2 regions of the Fusobacterium sp. genome follow, and region 2 is predicted to be linked to the other one. Evidence: riboswitches for the same ligand, from Rfam matches in the RefSeq annotation. Region 2 holds a riboswitch; the other holds the start of a gene.
What was found. A riboswitch is a leader RNA that binds a small molecule or an ion and turns the genes downstream of it on or off. The one in region 2 is predicted to bind lysine.
Positions count from the first base shown of each region.

Region 1 (6,436 bases), on a different contig from region 2:
TATATATCTAAGAAAAGAAAAATTGAATTATGAAAATTAAATGATATAATAAAATTACAAAAAATTACAGATAATAGGAGGAGATACTTAATGAAATTATTAAAAAAGGTAATATTTTTGTTTCTATTTTTTACAGGAATCGCGGTAGCCTGTCCTGACAAAGATTTTCACAGAAAAATGGAAAGATATATTCAAGAAACAACAAGTCTAAAAAAACAGGGGAAGAAAATTGTAGTAGACAGTGAAAAAATTGTTATGGAAACATTTTTGGCTGTAAAAGGAGATAGGGATAGGCTAGAAGGAGCACTAGCTATTGTTATGACAGGATTATTGAAATATTCAAAAAATCATGGTTATGAATTGTATATAAAAGATCCTGAAGGAAATGAGAAAGGATTTATGGAATTTATAGGAAAATAAGTCATGCATATGTCAAGGAAGTTAAAAATAATTTTATGATAAGATAAATAAGAGATAATAAAAAAGCTGCCATATAGGCAGTCTTTTTTATACACTAAAACATTAAAAAGATCCATAATTAATTGCTACAGCTATAACCATAAAAATAACCTGCAGCAAAAACATAATTATAAATAAGGGAGTGATAAATCTATACCATTTTTCTATTGGAAGGCTCATCAGTCCACAAACAGTAGCAGCTGATGTAGGCCAAAACATATTAGAAAAACCATCTCCAAATTGGAAAGCAAGTACAGCTGTTTGTCTTGTAAGTCCAATAGCATCTGCTAAAGGGGCCATAATAGGCATAGATGTAGCTGCCTGTCCTGAACCAGAAGGGATAAAAAAATTGATGAAGTTTTGGACAACAACCATTCCTACAGCAGCAATAGTTTTAGGCATAGTAGAAAGTGTATTAGCCATAAAATTTATTATAGTATCAATTATGTGGCCATTTTCCATTACAATAGTAAGTGATCTTGCTACCCCCACTGCCATTGCACCAAAAATAACATCTGAAACTGATTTTACAAAAAGAGAAGCTATCTGACTGAAATTATACCCTCCAACTAATCCAGTAATTATCATCATGATGAAGAAAAGAGTGGAAAGTTCATTCAGATACCATCCAAGCTGACTTGTACCATATACAAGTAAAGCTATAGTTACAACAAAAAGTAGCATTATAAACTTATGCTTTCTATTAAAAGGAAGTTGTTCCATCTCTTCACGGTTCATTCCATCTGAAAAATTGAATTTAACATCTTTAACAATTGAAAGTTCTGGATGAAGTTTTACTTTTCTTGCATAAAGCATAAGATAAATAATTGCACTTCCTTGAAAGACGATAAAACACATAATTCTTAGGCCAATTCCAGAACCAATAGGAAGTTCTGCAATTCCTTGGGCGATTCCTATTGTAAATGGATTGAGAGTAGCAGCAGCAAATCCTGTAGCTGTACCAAGAATAACTGCAGCTCCACCAACTAAAGCATCATATCCTAAAGCTACAGATATTCCCATGAAAGCTGGAAGCAGTCCATAAGTTTCTTCATAAAGACCAAAAGTAGATCCACAGATACCAAATACTACCATAAAAATAGGAAATATCATAGTTTCTTTCCCATTAAATTTCTTAATAAGAGAACCAAGAGAGCCATAGAATGCTCCTGTTTTTATTAAAAGATATACAAATCCATAAGCAAAGAATATAAAAAATATAATATCAGCAGTAGAAACTAATCCTTCTACCACTGCCATAAATATATGGAATGGAGAAACAGGAGTCTGTTCAATATATTTGAATGACCCTTGTACAACCATAGTTCTGTTTAGAACTGGATCTATTGCTCTTTCGTATGTACCTGCTGGTATAATATAGGTTAAAACTGTTAATATAACAAGAATGATTCCAATTATCACATAAGTATGTGGTATTGTAAATTTTTTTCTAGTAGTATTTTCTGACATTTTTTCCTCCCTCAAGATATTATAAAAATATATTTTTAATAAATTTTACAAAATAAAAAAATCACAGTTTAAAGCACTAAACTGTGACAAAAAAACTTAACTATATGCAATATAAAATGCATATAGATCAGAATCACAGATAGCACTCCATTGAAATAATCAATGACAGTAGTATAAATATTTTCTATACTCCCAACAAAAGAATTTTAGCATTTTCTTTCATTTCGGCAGAATTCCCTTTCTAATCACTTCAATGTCTGCCAGACTAAATGATCATACTAATGTTTTCTGCACCTCTATCTTTCTTTTTATTTTTATAAGGCTGATTATACGTCAACATAGATAAAAAGTAAAATATAATAAATTAATCAATTGTATTTTTTTTATAAATATAAGATATGAGTATAATAAAATTGGAGACTATATTCATATAATGAAGATTACTTTCTTTTAAGTTTTTTAAACTCTTCTTTAACAATTTTTAATAATTCAGGCTCAAGATAAAGTTCCAAAGCAGCACCAGTCATAGCTTTTACAGATTTATGAAGTTTATCATATGCTTCTTCTGAATTCACATATTTTAAATATGCTTCATCGTGAACAAAACATATTTCATCAATATTGAGAGCTAGTTCTGTATACATAGTAGGACATATTTGGCTAACATTTCCTATATCAGAAGAACCACTGGCCCCATCTTTTTTATCAAGAAAATTATTTATGCCAACTTCTATAAGATTTTTTCTCATTAAATCCTGTAAAGATGGAAGATTTAAAAGATTATCAAATGAATTTTCATATTTTTCATATTTTAAAACAGCGCCAGTCATAAGTTCAGCACCTTTTGCACAATTAATAACTTTTTGAGTAAGGGAATTTAAATAGGTTCTATCATTTGATCTGATATGAAATTTACATTCAGCAAAATCAGGAACAGTATTAGGAGCATCTCCACCACTTGTGATGATACCATGAATTCTTGAATCAGAAGTTATATGTTGCCTCAAACAATTAATACCACTATACATTAACTGAACAGCATCTAAAGCATTTATTCCTTCATCTGGATGGGCAGCAGCATGAGCAGCTTTACCATTGAATTGAAACTTGATACAATCAATAGCCAGAGTTTTACAATTGAGATTGTTATTGCTTTCCAGATGCATCTGAAATACAATATCAATATTATCAAAGGCATTTTTTTCTACCATATTTACTTTTCCACCTAAAGTTTCTTCAGCTGGAGTTCCTATCAATATAACTTTACCTTTGAAATTATTTTTAAATTTTGATAAAACAAGAGCAGCACCATAAGTTCCAGCAGCTATCCAGTTATGTCCACAGGCATGTCCTGGGACTTTATCAGGACCATATCCAGGAAGAGCATCATATTCAGCTAAAAAAGCTACGCTCGGTCCATCATTATCTCCATATTCAGCTCTAAAAGCTGTAGGAAGACCACAATAATTTTCTTCTACAGAAAAGTTATTTTTCTTTAAGAGGTCTATAAGATATTTTGAAGAGAGAAATTCTTTTTCTCCAAGTTCTGGATTTTTAAAAATATAGTCACAAACAGCTTCAATATCTTTTTTGTAAGTGTCTTCAATAGCATAAAGTTTTTTTTTAATACTTTCTAATTTAAACATTTTTCCCTCCAGACTTATATTATTTAATATTATAAATGTTACATTAAAAAATATAGCATGTCAATTGATTATTTGATATAATTAATTTGAAAGAAATACTTGAAAAGCAATTGTATATTAAAACTTCTTGACAAATTAGTAAAAAATCGTTATAATACTTCTTAGTAAAAATTAGGAGGAAAGAGATGAAGAGGGGAAAAATATCAAAGGAAATCACTGAACAGATATTTATACCAATTTTTTTTTATTCATTTTTTAAATTTTATTTAAGAGAATTTTTTTCTAATTTTACACTACATGATTGTAATTTAATTTTTTTATTATAGGGATATAACTTTTATAGTTATATCTTTTTTTTTAGAGGAGGGAAGATGAAAGGAAAGCTTATTCTAGAAAATGGTATGAGTTTTGATGGAAAGATTTTTGGACACTTTGGGGAAACAACAGGAGAAATAGTTTTTACTACAGGAATGACGGGTTATCAGGAAGTTTTAACTGATCCCTCTCTTTATGGGAAAATAGTTGTTATGACTTATCCTATGGTGGGAAACTATGGACTAAATCTTGAAGATATGGAATCTGATAGAATACATCTGAAAGGATTCATTATAAAAGAAGATGCGAAACTTCCAAATAATTTTAGGTGTGAGATGACTTTAGAAGGTTTTTTAAGTCAATACAATGTAGTGGGATTTAAAGGAGTAGACACAAGGGAACTAACTAAAATAATAAGAGATAATGGTTCAATGAAGGCTATTATTACAGATAAAGAATTGACACATAAGGAATTAAAGGAAAAGTTTAATAATTTTTCTTATGAAAATGCAGTAGAGCAAGTAAGCAGAAAAGGTATAATTGAGATTGGGGGAAATGGATTGAAAATAGGAGTATTAGATTTAGGAGTAAAAAGAAGTACTTTAGATTTACTAGAAAAAATGGGATTTGGTGTATCTGTATTTCCTTATGACACTTCATCAAATGAATTGCTAAAACATAATCTTGATGGGCTTATTATTTCAAGTGGACCTGGAAATCCTGATGAAATGATGCATATAATGAAAACTGTGAGAGGAACTCTGGCAAATATTCCTATGCTTGGAATATCTTTAGGAGCACAGCTTCTTAATTTAGCTTTAGGTGGCAGTATAAAAAAGATGAAAAATGGGCATAGAGGATCAAATCATCCAGTAGAAGATTTAAAAAGAAATAGAATATATATAACAGATCAAAATCATGGATATTCAATAGAAAAATTAGGAATATATTCTGAAACTACACATGTTAACCTAAATGACAAAACAATAGAAGGGTTTAGATGTGATGCTCTTGCAGCTATGGGAGTTCAATTTATGCCAGATTTTTGTACAGAAGACTCAAATAATATGTTTGCAGACTTTTTATCATTAATTGAAAATGGAGTAAATACTAAGGGAATTGATGATGAACACAGCAGTGAATATGATGAAAATTTTGAAGCTGATGATGAGTCAGCAGAAGGATATCTGAATTAGGAGGGGGAAAATGTTAGATAAGTCTATAAAGAAAACATTAGTAATAGGTTCAGGACCAATTATAATAGGACAGGCAGCAGAGTTTGACTATTCAGGAACTCAGGCTTGTGAAACATTAAAAAAAGAAGGAATAGAAGTTGTACTTATCAACTCTAACCCAGCAACAATAATGACAGATAAAGCAGTAGCTGACAGAATATATATTGAACCAATTACTTTAGATTTTGTTGAAAAAGTAATTGCAAAGGAAAAACCTGATTCTGTAATTGCAGGAATGGGAGGACAGACTGGTCTGAACATGGTAGTTGAATTACATGAGAAAGGTATTCTTGAAAAATATGGAGTAAAAGTAATAGGAACACCTGTAGAAGCTATAAAAAAAGGGGAAGACAGGGAAATATTCAGAGAAACTATGAATAAACTTGGAGAACCTATTATTCAAAGTAAAATAGTGGAAAATCTTGAAGAAGGATTTGAAGTAGCAAGAGAAATAGGATATCCAGTAGTTGTAAGACCTGCATATACACTTGGAGGAACTGGTGGCGGAATAGCTAATGATCCAAATGAACTGGAAGATATTCTAATGAAAGGTCTTTCATTATCAATGGTAGGTCAAGTTTTACTTGAAAAATCTATCTATGGATGGAAAGAAATTGAATATGAAGTAATAAGAGATAAAAATGGAAATACTATAGTTGTATGTAATATGGAAAATGTAGATCCAGTAGGAATCCATACTGGGGATTCAATAGTTGTTGCTCCTACACAGACTTTATCTGACAAGGAATGCAGAATGCTTAGAGCTTCAGCTGTGAAAATAGTAAATGAAGTTGGTGTTATTGGAGGATGCAATGTACAGTTTGCTCTGCATCCAAAATCATTTGAATATGCAATAATAGAGATTAATCCAAGAGTATCAAGATCATCAGCACTGGCTTCTAAAGCAACAGGGTATCCAATAGCAAGAGTGTCAACAAAATTGGCTATGGGATATACTCTTAATGAAATAGTAAATGAAGCAACTCAAACTACTTATGCTTGTTTTGATCCTACAATAGACTATATAGTTGTAAAAATACCTAAATGGCCATTTGATAAATTTAAAAAGGCAAATAGAAGATTAGGAACAAAAATGATGGCAACAGGGGAAGTTATGGCAATAGGAAATAACTTTGAAGCAGCATTTTTGAAAGGTATCAGATCACTGGAAATTGGAAGATATAATTCTTTATGGAAAAAATTGAATGGATTGTTAAACAGGAAGAAATAATAAAAAGAATGTCTCTTAGAGATTTAGATGAAATATATCTAAGAAAACTTAAAAAGAAAGGTTTTTCTGATAGAGGTATT
Region 1 is NZ_JAWDXO010000066.1:392-6,827, forward strand. It holds gene E6771_RS15590 (hypothetical protein) at 91-420, shown strand; gene E6771_RS15595 (YfcC family protein) at 523-1,929, opposite strand; lysine riboswitch at 2,062-2,236, opposite strand; gene E6771_RS15600 (M20 family metallopeptidase) at 2,370-3,575, opposite strand; gene E6771_RS15605 (carbamoyl phosphate synthase small subunit) at 3,947-5,086, shown strand; partial or broken gene carB (carbamoyl-phosphate synthase large subunit) at 5,097-6,436, shown strand, end outside.
Region 1: it holds a riboswitch for lysine, as region 2 does, so the genes downstream of both, E6771_RS15595 (YfcC family protein) here and nhaC (Na+/H+ antiporter NhaC) in region 2, are expected to answer to the same signal.

Region 2 (14,535 bases):
AAGACTCTCATAAACTTTCCTACCCATGCTGATCTTGGAAGCTTTATATCTGTATCTTGATTGAGAATTGTTTTCCAGTCAACTTCATTTTCGCTAAATTTTCCACCTTTTTTTTTCACAAACTTAGCTATATCCAACACATTTTTTATATCAGTAAATTCTTCTTCTGTTATTTTAATTCCAAAACTCATTTCTATAAAAGATAATATTTCTACTATATCCAATGAGTCTAATCCTAAATCAAGTTCTAAATGAGCATCTGGTGTAACTTTTGTATTATAATTTTTTTCAATGTAATCTTTCAAAGTTTCATACTCAATTTTATATTCCCCTGGTACTATTATTTCTTTTTTCAATGTAACATTTGAATTTTCTTCATTACCATTTTCTATTACCTGTCCTTTCAGAAAATCATTAAGCATAAATCTTCTTACTTTCCCAAGTTTAGTTTTTGGAAGTTCATTTTTTACTATTTTTATTTCCAGTATTTTTCTATATTTAGGAGCTGTAACATTATATTTATCTATTATTTCCCATTTCAATGTTTCTTTTATATTAGTTATTTTTCTATGTTTTATTAAATCAAAATCAGGATATACAACTGCCATTAAATGATTATTATATTCCATGACAGCTATTTCTTTTATAATATCTGTTCCTTTAAATATTTCACTTTCTATATCACTTGGATTAATATTTTTTCCATTTGAAAGAACAATCATTTCTTTTTTTCTTCCAATAATAGTAAGATAGTTATTTTCTAGTTTACCCAGGTCACCTGTATGAAACCAGCCATTAACATCTATTACTTCAGCTGTTGCTTTAGGATTATTGTAATACCCTTTCATTACATTGGCACCCTTCACAAGTACTTCTCCATCTTCGGCTATTTGTACTTCTATATCTGGTATAAGTTCTCCTACTGTTCCAGGCTTTATTCTATGAGGATTATTGAATGAAATAATAGGAGAGGTCTCCGTAAGTCCATATCCTTCCATAAGTGGAAGTCCAAGAGTAAGATAATCTTTGGCTATTTGAGGATCTAGCTTAGCTCCACCTGATGCCATTACTCTCAATGAACCTCCCAATTCATCATTGACCTTTTTAAACACTAATCTGCTAAGTCTTTGACTGTTTATTTTTTGACATAACTTAAATAATTTCCTAATTATCCAATTTTTATTTATCTGCCCCATTATAGCTTTGTGTAACATTTCCCATATTCTTGGCACTCCAATTATTACAGTTATTTTGTAATCTTTTAAAGCTTTCTTCAAAGCCTCTGAAGACATTTCATCTAATATTACAACTAAAGTTCCAAAATACATGGTCATGAGCAGATTTATATTTAATGGAAATATATGATGATATGGCAGTATAGCAAGTATTCTATCAGTCTCATCTACCAGTTCTATCGCTTTTATAGCATTTATATTAGATAAAAGATTGGCATATGTAAGCATTACACCCTTGGGATTTCCAGTTGTTCCAGAAGTATATAGCAGTAAAGCTACATCCTCTGTATTATCTATATTTACCTCATAATCATCTGGTATAAAATTTTCTGGTACTATTATTTCATCTATATTTATTATTTCTATTTCTTTTCCATATTTTTCCTTAGCTTCTATTGCATTTTTATAATTTTTATTTGTTGCATAAATATATTGAGGCTCTGCATCTTCAAATACATAAAGAAGCTGTTCTGCAGTATAACTTGCATCCAATACAACCCCTATTCCCTTTGAATTCCATACTGAGAAAAGTGCTTCTATTATTTCAGGTCTATTTTCTATGTATACAACAACTTTATCATCTTTTTTTATCTTTAATAATGTAGAATAATACTTTATTCCTGTCAGCAGCTCTTTATATGAATATTCTCTATTCTTGTATATAATAGCAGCTTTTTTTCTGTCATGTAAAAAATTCATTATTGCCTCCTATTGTCAGAGATATTTTATAAATTATCAATCATCTCTTCCAATTGTTTTCTATCTTTATTATTTAAATCTATTCCAGATTTTAATTTTTTTAAAACTTCACTTTCTTGTGCACTCATGCTCTTTTCTAAAACTTTTATAAGCATTTTTACATAAAAATTCATACTCTTCTCCTTTTACCCTTTGAGGATATACCCTACTCCTCTTACTGTATATATTAATTTTTCTTTATATTCTCTGTCAATTTTGCTTCTTAAATGTGTCATATATACATCTACTATATTAGTATTGCTTGTAAAATTTATACTCCATATTTTTTCTTTTATCATTGTTCTGCTGAGAACAAGATTCTTATTTCTTACCAAATATTCAAGCAGAGAAAACTCTTTATATGTAAGTTCAATAAGTTTATCTCCTCTTTTAACCTCTCTGGTAAGAAAATCTATAGATAAATCCTTTATTGTAATTATATTATTTCCAGCAGCAAAAATTTTTGCAGTCCTTCTTATTATTGCTCGGATTCTTCCTAAGAGTTCTATAAAAGAAAATGGTTTAGTAATATAGTCATCAGCTCCTGCATCTAGAGCTTCTACTTTTTTCTCTATTTTATCTTCAGAAGATATAAATATTATCCCTGATTCACTATTTTCTTTTCTTATTTTTTCACAAAGTTCTATTCCAGTTTTATTCCCAATAACACTATCAAGTATTATAAGCTCATAATTTCCTGATACAGCATGATAATATGCTTCTTCCCAATCAGAACTATCCTCTACAGAATATCCTGCTTCTCTCAAACCTTTTTTCAAATATTTTTTTATATCTATATCTTTTTGTACTATAAGAATATTCATTTATTTCACCTTTTATATATGAATAATATTGTAAATAGAAAGATAATTAAGAACACTTCCTCCTATTACAAATATATGCCATATGAAATGAGCAAATTTAAGTTTCTTCATTGCATAAAATATTGTTCCTATTGTATATATAACTCCTCCTATTACAAGAAGATTTAGAGAAATTGGACTTAAAGAATTTTTTAAATCCTTAAATACAAAGACAACTATCCATCCCATAAGTATATATAATAAAGTGGAAAGAATTTTAAATCTTCCAACAAAGAATATTTTAAATATTATCCCTAAAAAAGTCAATCCCCATTGTATTGCAAAAAGAATCCATCTGCTTTTTCCTTCTAATACTGTAAGAAGATAAGGTGTATATGAAGCAGATATTAATATGTATATTGCTGAATGATCAAGTATTTTAAATACTTTTTTTGCCTTTCCTTCTTCAAGCAAATGATAAGTTCCTGACATAACATACATGAGAATAAGAGCTCCTCCAAATATAGCAGATCCCACTATATAATTTGGATACCCTGTTTTTACTGCATGTACTATCAATGAAACACATCCAGCTATTGCCATTCCTGCTCCTATATAATGAGTTATAAAGTTAAACTGTTCTTCTAATTTGTTGTAATCCATATTATTCAGCTCCTTTCAAAAATATAACCATCCTTTTTTCAAGTATTTTCTTTTTCTATATTATACCATATTTTAAATCCTGTTTTTCAAAATAAATAATCTCTAATATTTATATTTCATCTAATTTCTCTTCACAAATCAGGGGTCATATTTTTTTATTTTACATTATACCATAAAAAATATAAAAGGGGTATTGTTCTTTCAAACACTACCCCTAATACTCTTTTAATGTATTTTTTTCATACTAATATAAAGCAATATGTCCATCTGTTCTAGGTTCAGTTCCACCTACTAAAACCCCATTTTCCATTCTCCAGATGATCTCTCCTCTTCCCATCATTAATGGATCATATAAAACTTTTATTTCATGACCCATTGCTGCCAATTCGTATGCTATATGTTCTGCTACTCCATGTTCCAGTTCTATATTTTTCTTTCCTACCCACTGCCATCTTGGAGCATCTAAAGCTGCCTGTGGATTCATCAGAAAGTCCACTGTATTAGTTACTACCTGTACATGCCCCTGTGGCTGCATAAATCCTCCCATTACTCCAAATGGTCCTATAGCTTTTCCATCTTTTCCTAAAAATCCTGGTATTATTGTATGATATGGTTTCTTTCCTGGTCCTACACAGTTTGCACTTTCAAGATTTAGATTAAAGTTGTTTCCCCTGTTGTGAAGCCCTATTCCTGTTCCTGGAACTACCATTCCTGAACCAAATCCCATATAGTTGCTTTGAATATATGATATCATATTTCCTTCATTATCTGCTGCTGCTAGATATACTGTTCCTCCACTATATGGATCCCCTGCTTCTGGCATGATTGCTGTACTTCCTATCAGCTTTGCTCTGTCTTCTGCATATGCTTTTGACAATAACTGGTCAACTGTCACTTTCATAAATCTAGGGTCTGCTACATATTTTTGTACATCTACAAATGCAAGCTTCATTGCCTCTATCATTGTATGGTATGATCTCACTGTTTCCCTTGCCTCAAACTGGAATCTATCTAAGATGTTAAGCGCCATAAGAGCACTTATTCCATGTCCATTTGGTGGAAGTTCATAAACATCATATCCATGATACTTTACAGAAATGGGTTCTACCCATTCTGCTTCAAATTCTTCTAAATCTTCTTTTCTTATATATCCATTATATTTTTTTGAAAATGCATCTATTTTATCTGCTAATTCCCCCTTATAGAAAACATCTGCATATGTATCCCCTATCATCTCAAGAGTATCTGCATGATCTGGAAGTCTTACTACATCTCCTATTTCTGGGCATTTCCCATTTTTTGTGAAAGTTTCAAACCAGTATTTAAACTCTTCTCCACTTTCTTTTCCAAAATTCACAGCAGCTTTTCTCCATAGTTTAGCAACATTTACAGGAACAGCATATCCCTCTCTTGCTAATTTTACAGCTGGAGCAACAACTTCATTCAAAGGAAGTTTTCCAAACTTTTTACTTAACTCTGCCCAAGCTTTAGGTATTCCTGGTACAGTAACTGGAATAAAACCATATTTTGGCATTTCTTTTAATCCTTTATTCAGTAATTCCTGTGCTTCAAGAAGCTTTGGTGAAGGACCACTGGCATTAAGTCCATATATTTTATCTTTTATACTAAGGATGGCAAATCCATCTCCTCCTATACCATTACCTGTAGGTTCTACAACAGTAAGAGCTGCTGCAGTGGCAATAGCAGCATCTATTGCATTTCCTCCTTTTTTTAGTATTTCAAGTCCAGCTTGTGCAGCAAGTGGAGAACCAGTTGCTACCATACCATTTTTAGCGTACATTACGTTTCTTCTTGATGGATACGGATAAATAGTAGAATCAAATTTTAGCATTTTATTCCTCCCTAATATTTATAATATATTTGATTGAAAATACTTTTATTATTAAAGCATTTTTACAAATTCTCCTGCCACAATTACCGATAATGTAGTTACAGAAGCCAGTCCAGCAACAACATATGCTGGTGTAAGTTTTGACATTATAAATTCATGTTCCTCTTCATCTCCTGCTACAGCAGTTGCTATTTCATTACATATAAGATATGTAGCTGGAAATCCCAAAAGTTGGGCAACAACTATTCCCATAGCTAAGTTTTTAGAACCAACAAGTTTCCATACTGGAAGAACTTGAGTAAATACATACAATCCAATCATTGTTGCTCCAAATATAACTAATAAGTAATACCCCATTACTATAAGATCATCAAATTTTATTTTAGCAAGGGAAGGAATAATTTGAGCAAATGTCAGCATAGAGAAAAATCCAGACATTTTACCTCTATCAAGAATTCTTGGTGGAATTATTCCTAAATATGCAAGTGTAGCAGCCATTATCAGTGACCATATAGTAGTTCCTACTCCAGTATACTTAGAAAGTATTGCTGCAAAATAGCAACAGATAGCAGTTACAGCAAAACATACATAAACAGTAAAATATTTATCATATTTTTTATACCATTCTCTTTTTACTTCTTCTTTCTTCTCTTTTCCCCCAGAGATTGTTATTTTTTCGCCTTCAGATTTTTTTAATCTGTAATCTGCTATTATAACTTTAGCTTCTTTCAGACCGAAAAATGATGCTGGTGGTGTTCCAACAAATTTTTGAATAGCATAAGCAAATGTACCAAAAGCTGCAGCTGTCACAAATCCTTTTTCAAGTGCGCCATTTACCATTATATTAGTAGCAACAATTCCACCATTCAATACAGGAATACTTACAATAGCCACTTCTCTTCCTACAATTGGCATCACTAAAAAAACTGCAATACAAGTTATTATCATCCCTATAAAAGCCATTAAAACAGTTTTCCATTCTTCTACTAATTGTTTTACATTTACCATGCTTCCCATATGAAATACAAGTATAGGACTTGCCAATGTGGCTACTTTATCCAACTGTGCCTTTGCAATCAGATCAGAAGGTATTACTCCTGTCATGAATAAAATAAGAAAGCCCATTAATGCAATGAATACTGATGAAAGTTTAGCTTTAGTTGCTACACCCAGAATATCTCCAATTGCAAATAATCCTGCTACAATACTAAGCATCAAAAATTTTTCCATTTCTACTCCCCCTTGTAGATTTATTAATACTTTTATAAAAAGTATTTACTAAGGTATACCTTAAAAAATAGATTTTCACAAATATAATTTCTATATCCAAATGATACATCTCTTATATTTTTCGTATACAATATATTATTTTTAGTATACAATACTTTATAAGTAATAAAAATTTAGTGTAAATTTCTAGGAAACAAAAAAAGAATGAAGCTCTGACTTCATTCTTTTTTATTTTAAATAGATATTTTATCAAAAGTTTTTACAACATAATCTGCTGCATTATCTAAATGCTCCTCTAACGCTTTATATATTTTTTCTTCATTTTTTTCTTTTAATGCCCTTATTATTTTTTCATGTTCATCCACTGTTTCCTGCATATTAGGGTTAGTTTTTTTAAATATATTCATATAGAAAGAAAGTTCAGAAAGTATCTTTAAAGAAAGTTCTTTTTTAGATAAAGAATATAGATAATTATCAAACTCTTCTAATGTTTCTGAAAATTTTGCAAGATTGTTACTATTATTGTACTTTTGACTTTTAGCTACTATCTTTGTAATTTTTTTAATATGTTTATCTCCCATTATATCTTTTATTTCCTTATAGATAATATATTCAAGTTCTAATCTTATTTCATATATTTCTTTTACTTTATCTGAATCAAATTTTTTTAAAAATACACCTTTAAAAGGTATTCTTTCTATTATTCCCATCATTTCTAATTTACTTAATGCTTCTCTCAAAGGTGTTCTGCTTATATTATATCTGATAGAATACTCATTTTCATTTATTTTTTCCCCAAACCTTATATTACCATTTATAATATCATTTTTTAATGCTTCAAATACAAGTGTCCTTCGATCCATAACTTCTATAGCGTTTTCTTTCATATGTTACACTCCTTAATAGAATTTACCAAAATTTATTTATCCCCATAATAATTTTATCACACTTTTTATTTTTAATCTAGGATTTCAATTTAAATTCTACTTAAAAAATAGATAATAGCTAAAAACCTTTATATAAAGCTATTTTTTTAGATATTAATAATATAATTAATATATTTTACAAAAAAGATTATCTATTATATACTTAATAACAAAATAATTTTTTAGATAGAGGTGCAGAAAACATGAGTATATTCATTCATATTTGACAGGTATTAAGAATGATTTAGAAAGGGAATTTTGTCGAAATAAAAATTTTTGCCAAAATATTTTTATTGGGAGTATGGAAAATATTCATATTACTGTCATTAATTTTCAATTAATGGAGTACTGTCTTTAAAAGTTTTCTACTTAAAATTTTTAAATTATGTAAAAAATTTTTAATCACAGTTTGTATTTTACAACTGTGATTTTTTTATTTATTCCTAATAAAAAATAATTTTTTAGGTGATTTAGTTGTTATATCAATATTAAAACAAATCAAAAAAAATTGAAATAATACAATTACATCAAAAAAAGTATTGACAAACTTATAATTATCTATTAAAATCTATTTAAGAAATTGTATACAATATTCTAAAATGTAAAAAATGTATACAATCTTTAAAAGGCATATATTAAATTAAAATGGGGGGTTATCTTTATGGAAAACCAAGCAAAAAAGGTTTCATCTGGCCAGGCTATGCTTATTCTTATTATTTCAATACTTGTTATCATATTAGGAATAAAAGTGGTTAAAGCACCTACTGCTATTATCTTATTGTTTGGAGGAGTTATTACTGTTATAATTTCTACTATCTTTGGAATTGAATATTCTAACATTCAAAGTGATATAGTGAAAACTATAACTACTATGGCTGTTCCTATTCTTATTGTTCTATCTGTTGGAGTTTTAGTTGGAGCATGGATGATATCTGGAACTGTTCCTCTTATGATATACTATGGAATGAAAGTTCTTAGTCCAAGTCTTTTCTTGGTAATGGTATGCATAATTTGTACATTGATGTCAGTGATGGCTGGAACATCTTGGGGAACAATCAGTACTGTTGGTATTGCATTTATGGGCGTTGCTGTTGGACTTGGTATCTCTTTACCTTTAACAGCTGGAGCTGTTGTTAGTGGAGCTATCTTTGGAGATAAACTTTCTCCTTTATCTGACTCTACTGTACTTTCAGCAGCAGTTTGTGAAGTTAATCTTTTAGAAGCAATAAAGCATTCATTTAAAACAACTTTACCTGCATTTATAGTAGCATTAATAATGTATTTTGTGATTGGTCTTCAATATAAAGATGGAGTTATTGGTGGAGAAAGTTATGATCTTATTATGGGAACTCTAGAAAAAACATTTACACTAAATCCATTATTATTAATTCCACCTGTATTAGTTCTAGTACTTATTATTATGAAAAAACCTACATTACCTGTTTTTACTATTGGAATTATTGCTGGTTGTATTTTAGCTATGGTGTTCCAAGGAACTTCATTAAATCAGGTAGCTAGTGCTCTTTCTAGTGGATATACTACTAAAACAGGTGTAGCTATTGTAGATAAAATGCTTGTTAGAGGTGGACTAAATAGCATGCTTGGTACAGTTGCTCTACTTATAGCTTCAGCAATATTTGGTGCTCCATTAAGAACAGCAGGTGTTGTAGATATTTTACTTGAAAAAATAACTAATATAGCTAAGACAGGTAAATCAATGATGATTGGAGTATTTGTTTTACACTCATTATTCTTTACAATAACTGGAAGTTATTATGTAACTTACTCAGTTCTTGGACAAATGGTAAGAGGTTTATTTGATTCTTATGGATTAAAAAGAAAAAATCTAGCTAGAATACTTTTAGATACAGGTACTGGATTTGCTCCTATTGTTCCATGGAGTGTTACAGGAGTATTTGTTGCAACTACTCTTGGAGTAAAAACAATGGATTTCATATTATATGCTCCAGTTACTTATTTAAGTATAGTAATTTCTTTCATCTACATAATTACAGGATTTACTATTGAAAAAGTTGATGGTAACCAATAAAAAATAATTTTAATTCTTGATAAAATTTATTGGAAAATAAACTATATTGGAGGTTAATATATGATAAATGAAAATCTGATCAAAGAGTATTGGTATGATATGATAAAAATCAGAAGTATCACAGGAGAAGAAGCAAAACTCGCTGAATATGTTACTGATAAATTAAAAGGATTTGGTCTTGATCCTAAAATAAGTTACTATGAAGGAGATGAAGAAAAGCAGAGTCCTTCTGTCTATGCTGTTTTAGATAGTGGAAAACCAGGTCCAAGAGTTATGCTCATTGGTCATATAGATACTGTAAAAGTGGCAAATGGATGGAATACTGATCCTTTTACTCCTACTGAAGATGGTGACAGAACATATGGTTTGGGTGCAATGGATATGAAAGGTGGTCTTGCTGCCATTCTTGCTACTACAAAATATTATTCTGAAAATAAAGATAAATTTACTGGAGAACTTGTTCTTGCTTTTGTATCAGATGAAGAAAATCTTTCTAAAGGAACTTATCAATTAGTTAATGAAGGATTGAGTGCTGATATGGCTATAATGGCTGAATGTAGATTTGATAATATGGCTATTGGTTTTAGAGGAAGATATAGTATTGAAGTTACTGTATCTGGAAAAGCTGCTCATGCAAGTCATTATCCAAATGTTGGAGAAAATGCCCTTATTTATGGAAGCAAATTAGCTATTGCCATTGAAGAGCTTCCTACTATAATCCATTCTACATTAGGTGGAGGAACTTGGGTAGTGAGAAGTATTGAAGGTGGAGTAAAAAATGCTTTAATAGTTCCTGAAAAATGTGAATTATTTATAGACAGATATACTGTTCCGGGAGAAACTTATGAAGTTTGTGAAAAACAAATTTTAGAAGCTGCTGAAAAATTAGGACTATCTGGTAAAGTAGATGTTAGATTAAAACCTAGAAAGTCAGCATATATGGAACCATTTGCATTGGAAGAAGCTCATATATTAGTTCAAACTGTAAAAGAAACTTTCAAAGAAGTTACTGGTGATGAAATCAGAATTGAGTTTGACAAGTCAGTTTGTGATTCTAATATATTAGCTAATTCATTAAATATTCCTACAGTAACTTTTGGCCCTTCTGGAGGAAATATGCATGGAGCAAATGAGTATGGACATCTTCACCAAGTACTTGCTGCTACAAAAATTTACATAAAAACTGTTTCAAAACTTTCAAAATAACACCATATTAAATATTTTTGAAACTATTAAGAAAGAGAATGGGCAATCCATTCTCTTTCTTACATATGCAATATTACTTTTTTGGTGTGAATCTTCTGTCTACTAAAGTATATTTATAAGGATTAAAAGCTATTTTAGCTAATTTAAAATTTTGTATTCCTACTGGTATTCCTATTATTGTGATACATTGTAATATTCCAGCTATAATATGTGATATAGCCAACCATATTCCTAAAAATATTATCCAAAAAAATGCTGATATTGGTCTTGGTGGCTCTCCATATTCAGTTTTCAGTACTATATCTTTTCCAAAAGGTGTGAGACATGAAGCTGCCATTTCAAAACAACCTCTTGCAAATGGTATTGTAACTATCAATATTGTACTTATTATCCCAGCTACAAACCATTCAAAAGCTAGAACAAGTCCTCCTAAAAATAACCATATAATATTTAATAATAAACTCATAATTCCTTGTATGATAAAAGCGTGGTAAATATTTATCATACTTCCTCCTTTTCTAATTTATTCTGATATATAACTTTAGTTTAATAAATCTTTAATACTATTAAAAATAACACTCCTTACATCTTTATTTTCTAAAGATATTTCTTTTATAAGATTTTTTATTCTCAATCTTCTTGAATTTTCATTCACTTCATATGGACAATCAGATTTTATTACAGGAAGTCCTAATTTACTTACATATCTTATTATATCTTTTTCTTCAACAAATGCAAGTGGTCTTATTATTTTAATACCATATTCCTCTGAAAGATAGCAGGGTTTCATCATTTTCATATTTCCCTGATAAAAAACATTCATAAGAAATGTCTCTATTATATCATCTTTATGATGACCTAAAGCTAATTTATTTATATCTTGTTCTTTCGCCATTCTGTAAAGAATTCCTCTTCTTATTCTCCCACATAAAAAACATGGATTTTTCACTTCCTTTTCTCCAAAAAGCATATCACTTAAATTTGTATCCTCTATCTGAAGTTTTAATCCTAATTTTTCACAATATTTTTCTATTACTTCAAAAGAGGCTTTATCAGTATTAGGATGTATATGAATAGGAATGATTTCAAAATCTAAATTGGCTATCTTTTTTATTCTTACCAAAGCATTTAAAACAGTCAAACTATCTTTTCCTCCTGATACTCCTACTGCTATTCTGTCTCCTGCTTCTATCATATTATAATTATGCATTGCACGTCCTATTGGACTCCATATAGTTTTACTGAAACTTTTATTTTCTATAAAATTTAATATATTATTTTTTTTTACTATTTCTTCCATTATTATTCCTCTACTTTATTAGTATTCCTTTTATTTCCTCTTGTATATCCTACAACATAATCAAGATTTATATTTCTCATAGAATTGAATATACTTTGTTTTACATTTGGATTTTTTTCTTCTAACCTATTTAAAATATTCTTTATTTCTTTCCTTTTTGAATCTATTTTTCCAGACTCAACAGGACAACCACATCCCATAGCCTCTATCTCATTTTTTTGAGTGTATGCTATTATATCTTTTTCTTTTATATATATCATAGGTCTTATAAGTTCCATTTTTCCACTTGTAGATTTTACCTTTGGTATCATTGTTTTTACAGTTCCTGCATAAAACATATTTATCATAGTAGTTTCTACCATATCATCAAAGTGATGTCCTAGAACAAGCTTATTGTATCCAAGCTCTTCTACTTTATTATAAAGCACTCCCCTTCTCATTTTAGCACATAAAAAACATGGTCTTTCGGGGTCTTCCTTAAATGCAATTTCCCATACATTAGACTCAAACACTTCACATGGTATCTCTAATTCTTCAAGATTGGACTTAAACTTCTCCATATCCATAGCTTCAAAACCTGGATTCATAGAAATAAAAGCTACTTCAAAATTTTTACTTTTATCTTTTTTCATCTCTTGAAATAATTTACATAAAAGAAGACTATCTTTCCCTCCTGATACTCCTACTGCTATTTTATCTCCATCTTCTATAAGATTAAAGTCCTTTATGGCTTTTACAAATTTAGTCCATATTTTTTTCCTGTATGTAGTCCTCAAACTCTCTAAAGCTATTTCTCCTTTTTTCATCTGTTCCTCCTTTTGTGATATGATATTATAATATTTTTTCCTATTTCTGTCTAGGATGTGGTATAATTTATTCAAACATATTTTATACGAAAGGAAAAATCATGACTGATATTGAAATAAGACTTATAAGATTTCTTCTTACTTCATCTGTCTACAGTGACAATGCTGTTATGAAAAATTTAGGAATAAATGAAGAGGAACTTATAGCTGCTTATAATTCCCTTGAAAAGAATGGGTATCTGGAATCATATAAAGAATATGAAGCTAGAAATCCTAAAAAAGGATGTTCTTCTAACTGCTGTAGTGAGAAGAATTGCAGCAGCTGTAATAGCTGTAGCATGGATAATACTTTTGATACATCAAAAATAAAAATAATTACAATAAAAGCTATCTTAGAATTTGATAATTATTAACTTGAAGCTAAAAAATAAAAGTTGGCATGGATTTATGCCAACTTTTTATTTTATTTTTTATCTTTTTCTTTAAACTCTCCAAATAAAGTACTAAATGTAGTTAGATTTTGAAGTTCTGATGGAATAATTATCTTAGTAGACTTGCCATCTGCAACTTTACTAAATGTATCCATTCCTTTAATCATAAGTACTTCTTTACTTGCATCTGCTTCTTTTAATAACTTGATAGCTTCTGCTTCTGCTCTTTGTACTGACAAAATAGCTTCTGCTTTACCTTGAGCTTCTTTGATTGCAACTTCTTTTTGACCTTCTGCTCTCAAGATAGCTGATTGCTTTTCTGCTTCTGCTCTTAAGATTTGTGATTCTTTTTCTCCTTCTGCTACAAGGATAGCTGATTTTTTCTGTCCTTCTGCTCTCAAGATAGCTTCTCTTCTTTCTCTTTCTGCTTTCATCTGTCTTTCCATTGCATCCTGAATTTCTCTAGGTGGAATTATATTTTTTAACTCTACTCTATTTATTTTCATTCCCCATGGATCTGTAGCTTCATCAAGAATAGCTCTCATCTCAGTATTAATAGTATCTCTTGAAGTTAAAGTGGAATCAAGTTCCATATCTCCTATTATATTTCTAAGAGTAGTAGCAGTAAGATTTTCTATAGCATTCATAGGATTTTCTACTCCATATGTATATAGTTTAGGGTCTGTAATTTGAAAATATATTACAGAATCTATCTGCATGGTTACATTGTCTTTAGTTATAACAGGCTGAGGCTTAAAATCAATAACCTGTTCTTTTAAAGAAACCCTTTTTGCAACTCTGTCAATGAAAGGAACAAGAAAGTTTATTCCAACATTCCAAGTTTCCTTATATCCCCCAAGTCTTTCTATTACATAAGCTCTTGATTGAGGTACTATTCTTACATGAAAAGCTATCAATACTACAACAAATACAAATAATAAAAATATAATAAATGAACCCATTTTTTTCCTCCTTATTAAATTAATAATACATTTAAATCATATCATAAAATGGCTTTAAATAAAACAGGTAATTTTAAATAAAATTTTCTCAATTCTGTATTTCACCTTTACTTCTAATTTTTTATTACCCATTAAAAAAAGAGACTGAAAATTTTCAGTCTCGACATATTTTATTAAAATAATCCTGGAATATTAATTCCTCCAGTTACTTTGCCCATTTCAGCTTCTGCTAATTCATCAGCTTGTCTCATTGCTTCTTTTATAGCTGAAAGAATAAGATCTTCAAGCATTTCTTTATCTTCAACAGCTTCTTTAACTATTTCATCGCTTAAT
Region 2 is NZ_JAWDXO010000002.1:9,123-23,657, forward strand. It holds gene E6771_RS01245 (AMP-binding protein) at 1-1,934, opposite strand, end outside; gene E6771_RS01250 (hypothetical protein) at 1,961-2,107, opposite strand; gene E6771_RS01255 (response regulator transcription factor) at 2,120-2,797, opposite strand; gene trhA (PAQR family membrane homeostasis protein TrhA) at 2,810-3,439, opposite strand; gene ggt (gamma-glutamyltransferase) at 3,684-5,291, opposite strand; gene E6771_RS01270 (hypothetical protein) at 5,343-6,521, opposite strand; gene E6771_RS01275 (GntR family transcriptional regulator) at 6,755-7,408, opposite strand; lysine riboswitch at 7,627-7,806, shown strand; gene nhaC (Na+/H+ antiporter NhaC) at 8,109-9,497, shown strand; gene E6771_RS01285 (M20 family metallopeptidase) at 9,558-10,703, shown strand; gene E6771_RS01290 (YccF domain-containing protein) at 10,777-11,208, opposite strand; gene E6771_RS01295 (tRNA 2-thiocytidine biosynthesis TtcA family protein) at 11,245-12,003, opposite strand; gene E6771_RS01300 (ATP-binding protein) at 12,006-12,809, opposite strand; gene E6771_RS01305 (hypothetical protein) at 12,911-13,222, shown strand; gene E6771_RS01310 (SPFH domain-containing protein) at 13,273-14,202, opposite strand; gene E6771_RS01315 (YbaB/EbfC family nucleoid-associated protein) at 14,376-14,535, opposite strand, start outside.